Regions from separate parts of the Aestuariimicrobium sp. Y1814 genome, predicted to be linked through region 2. Evidence: predicted binding sites of a transcription regulator. Region 2 holds the regulator's gene; the other holds the start of a gene.
What was found. The regulator LexA, encoded in region 2, represses DNA repair genes until DNA is damaged. The targets are predictions, from matches to a motif close to TCGAACANNTGTTCGA.
Positions count from the first base shown of each region.

Region 1: the regulator LexA is predicted to act here: its motif matches at 1,000-1,015, upstream of ACQE3C_RS10285 (DUF222 domain-containing protein).

Region 1 is NZ_JBNJRW010000008.1:29,038-34,896, reverse strand. It holds gene arr (NAD(+)--rifampin ADP-ribosyltransferase) at 1-386, shown strand, start outside; gene ACQE3C_RS10290 (YdeI/OmpD-associated family protein) at 410-958, shown strand; gene ACQE3C_RS10285 (DUF222 domain-containing protein) at 1,102-2,424, shown strand; gene rocD (ornithine--oxo-acid transaminase) at 2,428-3,630, opposite strand; gene ddaH (dimethylargininase) at 3,627-4,451, opposite strand; gene ACQE3C_RS10270 (hypothetical protein) at 4,559-4,948, opposite strand; gene ACQE3C_RS10265 (SRPBCC domain-containing protein) at 4,983-5,456, shown strand; gene ACQE3C_RS10260 (hypothetical protein) at 5,441-5,859, shown strand, end outside.
Region 2 is NZ_JBNJRW010000001.1:362,409-368,267, forward strand. It holds gene ACQE3C_RS01785 (RDD family protein) at 1-205, shown strand, start outside; gene ACQE3C_RS01790 (hypothetical protein) at 321-641, opposite strand; gene lexA (transcriptional repressor LexA) at 871-1,707, shown strand; gene ACQE3C_RS01800 (ATP-dependent DNA helicase) at 1,736-3,685, opposite strand; gene hflX (GTPase HflX) at 3,865-5,367, opposite strand; gene dapF (diaminopimelate epimerase) at 5,434-5,859, opposite strand, start outside.

The sequences.
Region 1 (5,859 bases), on a different contig from region 2:
ACGGGACGATCGCCGACCTGCGGGTCGGTGACCTGCTGCGGGCGGGGCACCGGTCGAACTACCGGCCCGATGTCGTGATGAACCACGTCTACTTCACGGCCCAGCGCGACGGTGCCGGGCTGGCCGCCGAACTGGCACGGGAACTCGACGGTGGCACCGCCGCTCCGCGGGTCTACCGGGTCGAACCGACCGGGGCGTTCGAGGACGACCCGAACGTGACGGACAAGAAGTTCCCGGGGAACCCCACCCGCTCGTACCGGACCCGTGAGCCGTTGCGCATCGCCGAGGAGGTCACCGACTGGACCCGGCTGACGCCGGAAGCGCTGCAGGAGTGGCGCGACCGGCTGGCCCGGCTGCGGGAGAGCAACGCCGAGATCATCAACTGAGGCGCTCGAAAGGGGGCCCGCCGATGCAGGCCGATGCCGAGAACGTGGAACCGCAGGGCCTCGACGAGTGGTCTGCCTGGCTGGCCGAACACCATGGTCGGGGCGATGGGGTGTGGCTGGTGTCACGCCGCAAGGCCGCTGACAGGGCGGTCTCGTACGAGGACTGCGTGGTCGAGGCCCTGCGGTGGGGCTGGGTCGACTCGACCCAGCAGCCCGTGGACGAGCACCGTTCCCGCATGTGGTTCGCGCCGCGGCGGTCCGGCAGAATCTGGACGCGGCGGAACAAGGAGCGGGTCGCCCGGCTGGTGGCCGAGGGTCGGCTCGAGCCCGCGGGCCCGGCGGCGGTGGACGCAGCGAAGGCCAACGGCAACTGGACGCTGATGGATGCTGTGGAGGACCGCATCGTCCCCGACGACCTGGCCGCTGCGCTGGATGCCCTCGGTGCGCGGGAGGGCTGGGACCGGCTGACACCTTCGGCGCAGAAGCAGCAGTTGGCCTGGATTGCCACGGCCAAGCGGCCTGAGACCCGGGCGAAGCGGGTGGCGGCGACGGCGGAGGCGGCCGCGGAGTAGGTCGGGCGCTCTGCAGGTTTTGTCGGACCCTCGGGGGAGAATGGATCATCAGTTCGAATCAATGGTGATCGGGGACGATGATGGCGCAGGGTGGGCAGGTTGCGCAGTTCGATGTGGTGAGGGCGCGGGGGAGACTCGCGGAGTTGGCGGGGGCGAACCAGGCGGTGTGGCAGGCCGAAGCCGTCCGGTTTCGGGTGTGGGCGGAGTTCGCCGATGAGTACACCACGCCCGCCCATGATGGTGGGCCGGTGTTGGCCGGTACGGAGCGGATGCTGCAGTGGGGTGGGGACGGGACCCCGTTGGTGGCCGAGTTCTGCGTCCTGGAGGTGGCGGCGGCGTTGCGGTTGGACGAGCACCAGGTCCGTTGCCAGATCGGGGACGCGTTGGCGGTGCGGCACCGGTTGCCGGGTGTGTGGCAGGCCGTGATGGCCGGCTGGTTCCGGGTCTGGGCCGCGGTCGACCTGGCTGATGCCACCCGCACCCTGCCCCTGGCGGAGGCCCTCCTCCTGGATAGGGAGATCAAGCCGTTGTTGTTGGTGTGGTCGCGGCGCCGGTTGCTGAAGTATGTGAAGGGTCGGGTCACTGACCTGCACCCCCAGCAGGCCCAGTCTGAGCATGAGCAGTTGAAGGAGCAGTGCCGGGTGGACTTCGAGGAACCCGTGGCCGGGTTCACCCGGGTCTTCGCGACCCTGCCGGCCGGGGAGGCGGTCGGGTTGAAGGCCCGTATCCAGCAGGTGGCGGTGATCCTGGGCAAGTGCCCCCGTGACCCCGACGTACCGGTGGAGTCGTTGGAGTACCGGCAGGCGCAAGCCCTGGGGTTGTTGGCCAGCCCCGCCTACGCCCTCCAGTTGCTGCAGGCCGACCTTGCGGACCGGTTGCCGGCACTCGACCCCCAGTGCCCGATGGCCGGGTGGGCCGGGCATGAGTGCGGCACCATCACCACCGACCCGGCGAAACTGCTGCCCACCGTCGAGGTGGTGGTGCACCTGACCGACCAGGTCCTCCGCGACGGTGCCGGGGTGGCCCGCAGTGAACAGGTCGGCCCCCTGCTCGCCGGCTGGGTGAAGACGCTGGTCGGGCACAGTCGGGTCCGGGTCCGCCCCGTCCTCGATGCGGGCAACCAGGTGCCGGTGGATTCCTACGAATGCCCACCGAACATGCGCCGGGCCGTGGAACTGCGCAACCCCTACGAGGTGTTCCCGTTCTCCAGCCGCCTGTCCCCGGGCCTCGACCTGGACCACACCACCCCCTGGACCCCCACCAGCGGACTCACCAGGGCGGACAACCTCGGGCCGTTGTCCCGGCGGGTCCACCGCGCGAAAACCCACGGTGGCTGGCACCTCGAACAACTCCACCCCGGCATGTTCATCTGGACCTCACCCCTGGGATTCCGCTACCTCGTCACCCCCACCGGATCCTGGATGATCAACGACCCCACCACCCACATCACCACCCTCGCCGGCTGAGCACTACTCGGCCAGCACCAGCGCCAGTTGGTCGACGGCCCAGTTCAGCTCGGACTGCTGGATCGTCAGTGGCGGTGCCAGTCGGACGGTATGACCGTGGGTGTCCTTGACGAGCACTCCGCGCGCGAGCATGCGCTCGGCGACCTCGCGTCCGGTGCCGCGGGAGGGTTCGATGTCGACCCCTGCCCAGAGCCCGGCCACGCGCACGTCCGTGAGCCCGTGTCCGAGCAGGGCGTCCAGTCGCGCCTTGAGGTGGCGCCCCAGGGTCGCGGAGCGGTCCTGGAACTCGCCGGTGCGCAGCAATTCGACCACTCGCAGGCCGACGGCCGCGGCAAGCGGGTTCCCTCCGAACGTCGACCCGTGCTCGCCGGGCTGGAACACACCGAGCACCTCGCGGTCCCCGACGACCGCCGAGACCGGCAGGATCCCGCCGCCCAGGGCCTTGCCCAGCAGGTACAGGTCGGGGACGACACCGTCGCGCTCGCACGCGAAGGTGACCCCGGCTCGTCCGAGCCCGGACTGGATCTCGTCGGCGACCAGCAGCACGTTGTGCCGGGTGCACAGCTCGCGGACCCTGCGCAGGTAGCCCGCCGGCGGGATGATGACGCCGGCCTCACCCTGGATGGGTTCGATGAGCACCGCGGCCGTGGACTCCCCGATCGCGGCCTCGATGGCGTCCGCCTCCTGGTACGGGACGATGTCGAAGCCGGGGGTGAACGGACCGAACCCGTCACGGGCGAGCGGGTCGTCGCTGAACCCGACGATGGTGGTCGTGCGGCCGTGGAAGTTGCCCGCGGCGACGATGATGCGGGCGCTGTCGGCAGGCACCCCCTTGACCCGGTAGGCCCAGGCGCGAGCGGCCTTGATGCCGGTCTCGACGGCCTCCGCGCCGGTGTTCATCGGCAGCACGAGGTCCTTGCCGCACAACTCGGCCAGGGCAGCACAGAAACCAGCGAGCTGGTCGTTGTGGAAGGCCCTGCTGGTCAGGGTCAGTCGTCCGATCTGGTCAACCGCCGCCCCGACCAGGTCGGGGTGGCGGTGCCCGAAGTTGAGGGCCGAGTAGGCCGACAGCAGGTCGAGGTAGCGCCTGCCCTCGACGTCGGTGACCCACACGTCCTGCGCCGAGGCCACGACCACCGGCAACGGGTGGTAGTTGTGGGCGACGTGCTGGTTCTCCTCGTAGATGTGGCGAGTTGTCGTGCTCATGATCTGCCTCCTCGCAGCTCCAGCGTGCAACATTTGATCCCGCCGCCGCCGAGGTGCAGTTCGGACACGTCGACGGGGACGGGGAGGTAGCCGCGCTCACGCAGCTCGGCCTCGAAGTGCCCGGTGTCCGGCGGGATGATCACGTGGCGGCCATCGCTGGTCGCGTTCACCACCAGCGCGTCCGGTGCGGGGGTGGGCAGTCGGATCGCGTCGGGGAAGCGCACCGCGAGCTCGTCCTGGCTGGGCTGGTCGAAGGCCGCGGGCAGGTAGGCGATGGTCTCCTCATCGAGCACGCACAGCGCCGTGTCGAGGTGGTAGTAGGTGGGGTTGACCAGCCGCAGCGAGACGACCTCTCGTCCGAACACCCGCGCGACCTCATCGTGACTGGCGCGAACCGACCTGAAGCCGTGGCCGGCCAGGATCGTGTCACCCACCAGCATCAGGTCGCCCTCCCCCTCCTGCGTGGCGACCGGCTCGACCACGTCGAACCCGTGGGCGGCGCACCAGTCCAGGAAGTGGGGTTCCTCGCCGCGCCGTTCGGCGACGGCAAACCGGGCGCCGAGCGCGATGCCGTCGATGACCAGGCCGGCGTTGGCCGTGTAGACCATGTCGTCCAGGCCCGGGACCGGGTCGATCAGTTCGACCTCGTGGCCCAGGCGCAGGTAGGTATCGTGCAATGCCTGCCACTGGGCCAGCGCCCTGGCCCGGTCGGGCTGCCGACCCCGGTTCATCCATGGATTGATCTCGGAGCTGACCGCGAAGTGCTCGGGTCGGCACATGAGGTAGCGACGCGGTTGTTGGATTCGCTGCGTGGAGGACATGTCGCTCCCACCCCGATGTGGTCGGCGGACGCTGTCCCTGGGCCCGGCGGCACTTCAACCCGCTGCTGACCAGCGAGGAAGAGGCGACACGAGCACGCCTGTGGCCATTATTCCACGGCGTGCCCGGCGGCGTCGATGATCATGCTCTCGTGGGTCACGGTGGCTCCGAGCACCGTGCCCCGCTCGTCGAGGAACACCACGTCCACATTGCCGAGCCCGGTCCACGGCGCGGGCTTGGAGTCCTCGGCGAAGAACCCGCCCAGCGCCTCGATGGCAGCGATGATGTCGCGGTCGTAGGGGTAGCGTCGCTTCACCGCCGTGGGCCGCGGGCGGGCGTAGCCATTGCCCGCCGCGACGCCGATCGTCCGGGTCGAGGCGAGGTGTGCCAACTGGACGAGCAGCGGGTGCCCCTCGTCCCCGTCGTTGAAGACGAACTCAATGTGGGCCGTCCGAGGGCGCAGTGACTGCATCCACGCCAGCTGTTCGTCCTTGGTCACGCCTGCACGCTACCGGGCGCGGCAGACTGGGCGCATGCCCTTGCTCACTGCCGCCGCCGAACAAGGCACCGTCAGGCTCACGTGGGAACTCCCCCATGACCCGAGAAGCGTCTGGCAGCACCTGACCGACGTCGACCGGTTGACGGAATGGCTGGGGCAGCTGCGGTTCGGAAGCTTCACGGTGGGCGACGAGCTCGTGATCGACCACGGCGAGGGATACCTGTGTCGCAGCATCGTGCAGGTTGCCGACGAACCCCGGGTGCTCGCGATGACGTGGCACTTCCCGGACGAGCCGGCTTCCCGGCTCAGCATCAATCTGGATCCACCCGGACGACTGGAGCTCGAGCACACCGCCCTCGGCGACCTGGTCGGGTCATACCTGCCGGGGTGGATCACGCACCTCACCTTCCTCGAGGCCTCGCTGCGTGGCGAACCGATTCCGTTGAGCGCCTTCTGGGGGCTCCACGCCACCCACGAACGACTGACCGCACCATGGCTCGGATCCTGATCACCGGCATGTCCGGTGCCGGCAAGTCGACGCTGCTGGCTGAGCTGGCGGCCCGCGGGCACCTGACTGTCGACACCGACTACGACGGCTGGGAACAGATCAGCGATCTGCTCGCCGAGCACGGCGACCTCGTGGTGTCGGGAACCGCAGAGAACCAGGGGCAGTTCTACGACCGGTTTGAGCACGTGATCCTGCTCAGCGCCCCGGTCGAGACCCTCATCGAACGCGTCGCGACTCGGACGAACAATCCCTACGGACGCACCCCCGAGCAGCAGGACGAGATCCGTAGGTATGTGCGGGAGGTGGAGCCGCTCCTGCGACGCGGGGCGAGCCTGGAGCTCGACGGGCGCCGACCCGTCCGCGAACTGGCCGATGTGGTCGAGTCCCTCAGTGTGGACGAGGA
Region 2 (5,859 bases):
CCAGCTGGTCGGTGAGGACGGCCAGCCCATCGGTCTGGGCAAGAGCTTCATCCGCTACATCGCCCACTACGTCGACTCGATCATCTGCATGATCGGTTGGCTCTTCCCGATCTGGGACAGCAAGCGCCAGACGCTCGCCGACAAGATCATGAAGACCTACGTCCTCGACGTGTCGCAGTCCGGGCCGATCAACGTCCAGCAGTGAACTGATCCGACTGCGGAACACTCCGCGAACACCAGCGGCGGCCCCGCCCTTGAGGCTGGGGCGCCGCTGTTGTTGTTCGCCCCTTGTTGTGCGTCGGGTACTCAGCGGTGGCCGCTCAGGGCTGGCCCACCACCACGGGCTGTGCTGCCGGCGCCTCGGTCGGCTGGCTGACCGCCCAGAGGCCCTGCACGAGCACGACCAGGCCGAACAGGAAGACCAGCGCCACGGCCACCATGATCGCCAGCAGACTGGCATCGCTGGGGCCGCTCGCGGCGCGGGGCACAGAGCACGCCCGCACCGACGATGCGGTGGCCAGGCGGGCCGGACGCCGACGGGGTGACGCCTGGGTCGACGGCTGAGCCATGGGCTGGGTGAGTCGGACCCGGGCCGGGCGGACTGCGGCACCGGTCTCGCGGGTGAGGGTTGCTGCGCTCATGTGATCCTCCTGGGAAGGCCGCCCTGCACATCCTGCAACGCGGTTCGAACACCTGTTCGATCAGGACTCTACTGGCAACCAGCCCAGCAATCAAACATTTGTTCGACATCGGGTCGCTCGACCAGCAGCTGACCCCAGTCGACCAGGCCCCACTGACAAAACTTGCGACACACTCGATTGTGTCGAACAGGTGTTTGAATTGTGGGGCCGGGCAGGCTAGCGTAGGAGCATGGCTGATGATTCGACCCGCGACACCCCCCGACGTGCTGCGACTCCCCGTCGCGCCCAGAAGTCGACCCGGGGGCCGGGTCGTCCCAGCAACGCCGCCGTCGCCGCCGAACTCGGCACCGTGCACGCCCTGCCCGACGGCCCCGCCGACCAGGAGGGCCTGACTGCCCGCCAGCGGGTGATCCTCGAGGTCATCCGCGATGCCGTCGCCGCCCAGGGCTACCCGCCGAGCATCCGCGAGATGGGTGAGGCGGTCGGCCTGGCCAGCCCGAGCAGCGTCTCCCACCAGCTGAAGGCGTTGGAGGCCAAGGGCTTCCTGCGTCGGGACCCTCATCGTCCGCGCGCCCTCGAGGTGCACCTGCCGCCCTCGATGGCGACCCCGTCAGCGGCCCCCGAGCGCCTGCACCAGGTCACCGAGGACGAGGTCGACGACCCGACCGGGATCAACGATGCCCAGCCCACCGGGGTGGCGGTGCCGGTGGTCGGCCGTATCGCCGCCGGTGGTCCGATCCTGGCCGAGGAGCATGTCGAGGACGTGTTCGCCATGCCGCGCCAGCTCGTCGGCGAGGGAGTGCACTTCATGCTCGAGGTGAAGGGTGACTCGATGGTCGATGCGGCCATCTGTGACGGGGACTGGGTTGTGGTGCGCAAGCAGGACACCGCGGTCAACGGCGACATCGTGGCTGCGTTGCTCGACGACGAAGCCACCGTCAAGACTTTCAAGCGCAAGGACGGCAAGGTGTGGCTGATGCCGCACAACCCGGACTACAGCCCGATCGACGGCACCTACGCCTCCGTGATGGGCAAGGTGGTGGCGGTCATCCGCAAGGTGGGCTGAGCCCCACCCCTCAGCCGCGCGACTCCCGTCAGTCGCGTGCTTCCTGCAACCTGCGCAGCGCCTGGACCGCGACCTCACGGTCGGTGGTCATCCAGTAGTTGGGCATGGACGAGCGCAGGTAGGACCCGTAGCGGGCGGTGACCAGCCGCGGGTCCAGCACCGCGATCACACCCCGGTCGGTGGCCCGCCGGATCAGCCGCCCACTCCCCTGCGCCAGCAACAGGCCGGCGTGGGCTGCGGCCACCGACATGAACCCGTTCCCACCGGCCTGCGCCACCGCCTGCTGCCGGGCCTGCATCAGCGGGTCATCCGGGCGTGGGAAGGGGATCTTGTCCATGATCACCAGCTCGCAGGTGTCACCGGGCACATCGATGCCCTGCCACAAAGAAAGAGTCCCGAACAGGCTGGTCTGCGGGTCGGCCACGAACTGGCTGGTCAACTCCGACAACTGGGCATCGCCCTGGCACAGGATCTTCAACTGCGGCAGCTGCTCGCGCACGTGGTTGGCGGCCTCGACCGCATTGCGCTGGGAGGCGAACAGCCCCAGGGTACGCCCGCCCGCGGCCCACACGAGTTCGGCGATCTCGGCCAGTAGTTCGGCGGCCATGCCGTCGCGTTGCGGCTTGGGCAGGTCTGCCCCGACATAGAGGATGCCCTGCTTGGGGTAGTCGAACGGCGAGCCGACATCAAGCCCGGCCCATGCCCAGCGGCCCTCGTCCCCGTCGACGACCTGGGTGGCATCAGCCACCTGTTCCTTGCGGCTGAGCCCGACGCTGGCGGCGATGTTCTCGAAGTTCCCGCCGACGGTCATGGTGGCCGAGGTGAGTACGGTCGGACGTTCCCCGAAGACCTTCTCCCGCATGAGGCCGGCCACCGACAGCGGCGCGACATGTGCCCAGCGGCCGAACCGTTCCCGTTCGGAGACCCAGATGACGTCCTGGGTGTTCAGGGCGGCCATCCGCTCGGCGATGTCGAAGACCTCCTTGACTGCGGCCGCGGACTGCGACTTCTCGGCGTCGTCACCGCGCACCGTGGCCCCGTCGGCGGCTCCCTTGCCGGTCAGCTCGCTGACAGCCTTGCGGGCGGCGTCGCGGACGCTGCGGAAGGCGTCGACCACCGGGCCGTCCTCGGTGATGCGGGCCAGTTCTGACTCCTCGAGGCCCCGGGCCAGGATGTCACCCGCCTCGAGCAGGTCGACCCCGGTGTCATCGGTGAGCCACGGCAGGGCGCGTCGACCCACCCGCTCGACCACCTGGGGGCTGAGTTCGGCGCTGGCGGCGCCGGTCACCCGGGAGACCAGGTCGTGGGCCTCGTCGACGATGATGGCGTCATGTTCGGGCAGGACGGTGCCGCCGTGCATCGCGTTGATCGCCAGCAGAGCGTGGTTCGTGACGAGCAGGTCGGCGGCCCGGGCCCGTTCCCGTGAGGCCTCGACCAGGCATTCGGTGCCGTAGGGGCAGCGCTGGGTCCCCAGGCATTCCCGCACGGGGATGGAGACCTGCTGCCAGGCCGCGGGCGTGTGGGCGGGGGCGTCGTCCCGGTCGCCCAGTTGCTTGTCGGCGACCTGTTCCTCGACCCATTCGCGCAGCATGACGACCTCGGCGCCCAGCGCTGAGGTGGGGTCGGCGCGGCGGGTGGCCGCAGCCAGATCAGCCCCGGCGAGCAGCGCCTGCTGGTCGTCGGTTGACCCGTCGCGCACCTTGTGCAGGCAGGCGTAATTGGTGCGTCCCTTGAGGATGGCTGCCACCGGGCGGGTGCCGGTGACCGCCTCGACGGCGTCCAGTGCCGCGGGGATGTCCTTGGTGGCGAGCTGTGCCTGCAACGCCAGGGTCGCCGTGGCGACCACGATCCGATCACCGCCGTTGGCCAGGTGGGCCAGGGCCGGGGTCAGGTAGCCCAGCGACTTGCCGGTACCGGTGCCGGCCTGGATGAGACTGTGGGTACCCGACTCGATGGTGGCCGCCACGGCATCGGCCATCTGCTGCTGGCCGGCGCGCGGCTGGCCGTGCAGTTTCTCGACGGCAGCCGCGAGGACGGACTGGTGGGGTGTGGGCACCCAGCCACTGTAGTCGGGCCGCCGCGACGGGGCCGCCCGACTCCCGGCGGACAAGCAGATGATTGCCAGGCCCGCCACACGTGATGGTTCACCCCGAGGTACTAGATGACGTAGTCGGCGAACTCACTGGCGAGCTCGGGGTGGACATGGGCCACCACCACCGTGCCCTCCCCGGTGTGTTCGCTCGACTGCAGGGTGCCCAGCCGGTGCACCTTGTCGATGAGGTCGCCGCGGCTGTAGGGCACCAGCGCCCGCACCTCGACCTCGGGTCGGGGCAGTCGCTGCTCGGTGACCTCCCGCAGTTCCTTGATCCCTGCGCCGGTCCGGGCCGACACGAAGATCGCCTCGGGGTAGAGCGAGCGCAGCACGGTCAGCTGATCGGCATCGGCGGCGTCGATCTTGTTGATCACCAGCTGTTCGGGCCGGTCTGCAGCCCCGATGTCGCTGAGCACGGTGCGCACGGCGGCGATCTGGCCCACGGGGTCGGGGTCGGAGCCGTCGACCACGTGCAGCAGCAGGTCGGCCTCGGCCGATTCCTCCAGGGTCGAGGCGAAGGCTTCGACCAGGTCATGGGGCAGGTGCCGGATGAACCCGACGGTGTCGGTGAGGGTGAAGACCCGTCCGTCGCCGGTCTCGGTGCGCCGGGTGGTCGGGTCGAGGGTGGCGAACAGGGCGTCCTCGACCAGGACCCCGGCCCTGGTCAGGCGGTTGAGCAGGCTTGACTTGCCGGCATTGGTGTAGCCGACGATCGCCACCGACGGCACCCGGTTGCGGACCCGGTCGGCCCGCTTGGTGGCCCGGGTGGACTCCATCTCCTTGAGCCGGTTGCGCAGGATCGAGATGCGGCGCGAAATGCGGCGTCGGTCGGTTTCGATGCGGGTCTCACCGGGGCCGCGGCCACCGATGCCCACACCACCGCCGGCCTGGCCGCCGGCCTGGCGGCTCAGGTTGCCACCCCAGCCACGCAGTCGCTGCTTGAGGTAGTTCAGCTGGGCCAGTTCCACCTGGGTCTTGCCCTCGACGCTCTTGGCGTGCTGGGCGAAGATGTCGAGGATCAGCGCGGTGCGGTCGACAACCTTGACCTTGACCCGGTCCTCCAGGTTGCGCAGCTGGGCGGCCTCGAGTTCACCGTCACAGATCACGGTGTCGGCGCCGGTGGCCTGGACGACTTCGCGCAGTTCATCGACCTTGCCTCGGCCGATGAAGGTCGCCGGGTCGGGCTTCTGGCGGCGCTGGACGAGGCCGTCGAGCACCTGTGAGCCGGCGGTCTCGGCCAACAGTTTCAGTTCGGTCATGGCGTTGTCGACGTCGGCCTGGGTGCCGGAGGTCCACACGCTGACCAGCACGACCCGTTCCAGCTTGAGGTCGCGGTACTCGACCTCGGAGATGTCGTCGAGCTGGGTCGACATGCCGGCCACGCGCCGCAGCGAACGGCGGTCGGCCAGGTCGAGCTGCTCACCGTCCACGCTCTCCGGGTCGGGTTCCGCCCACGGGTCGGCGAAGTCGTCGTGGCCCTCGAAGTCGTCGGACTCGAACGCGTCGTCGTCCTCGAGCAGGTCGTCGGTCTCGAGTAGGGAGCGGTCGTGGGAGTGTGCAGCAGTCATCGTCTTCCACTGTGCCACCACGGCCGGGGTGACGGCCAGTGATTATCCCCTCGGCGTGACCCGGGTTCAGTCCGGCAGGCTGGCCTTGCCGTGGGCGACGATCTCCGCCGGGCCGCGAAGCACTGCCCGGTCCCCGGTCAGCACCACAGTGAGGACACCGCCGGGCACGTCGACCTGGTAGGTGCCATCCCCCAGTCCCGTGGCGGCCGCGTGGGTGGCCACGGTGGCCACCACACCGGTCCCGCACGACGGTGTCTCCCCCGCCCCGCGCTCGTGCACCCGCATGGCCAGGTGGTGGTCATCGATCCGGCGGACGAACTCCACGTTGGTGCCGTGCGGGTAGGCCTCGGCGGGGCTCCAGGTCGGTGCCACGGTGAGGTCCAGCTCGGCCAGGTCCTGCCCGTCATCGAGCAGCACCACGGCGTGGGGGTTGCCGACATCGACCCGGGTCCCGCTCCATTCAAGGCCGCCGAGTTGCACCCGGACGGGCTC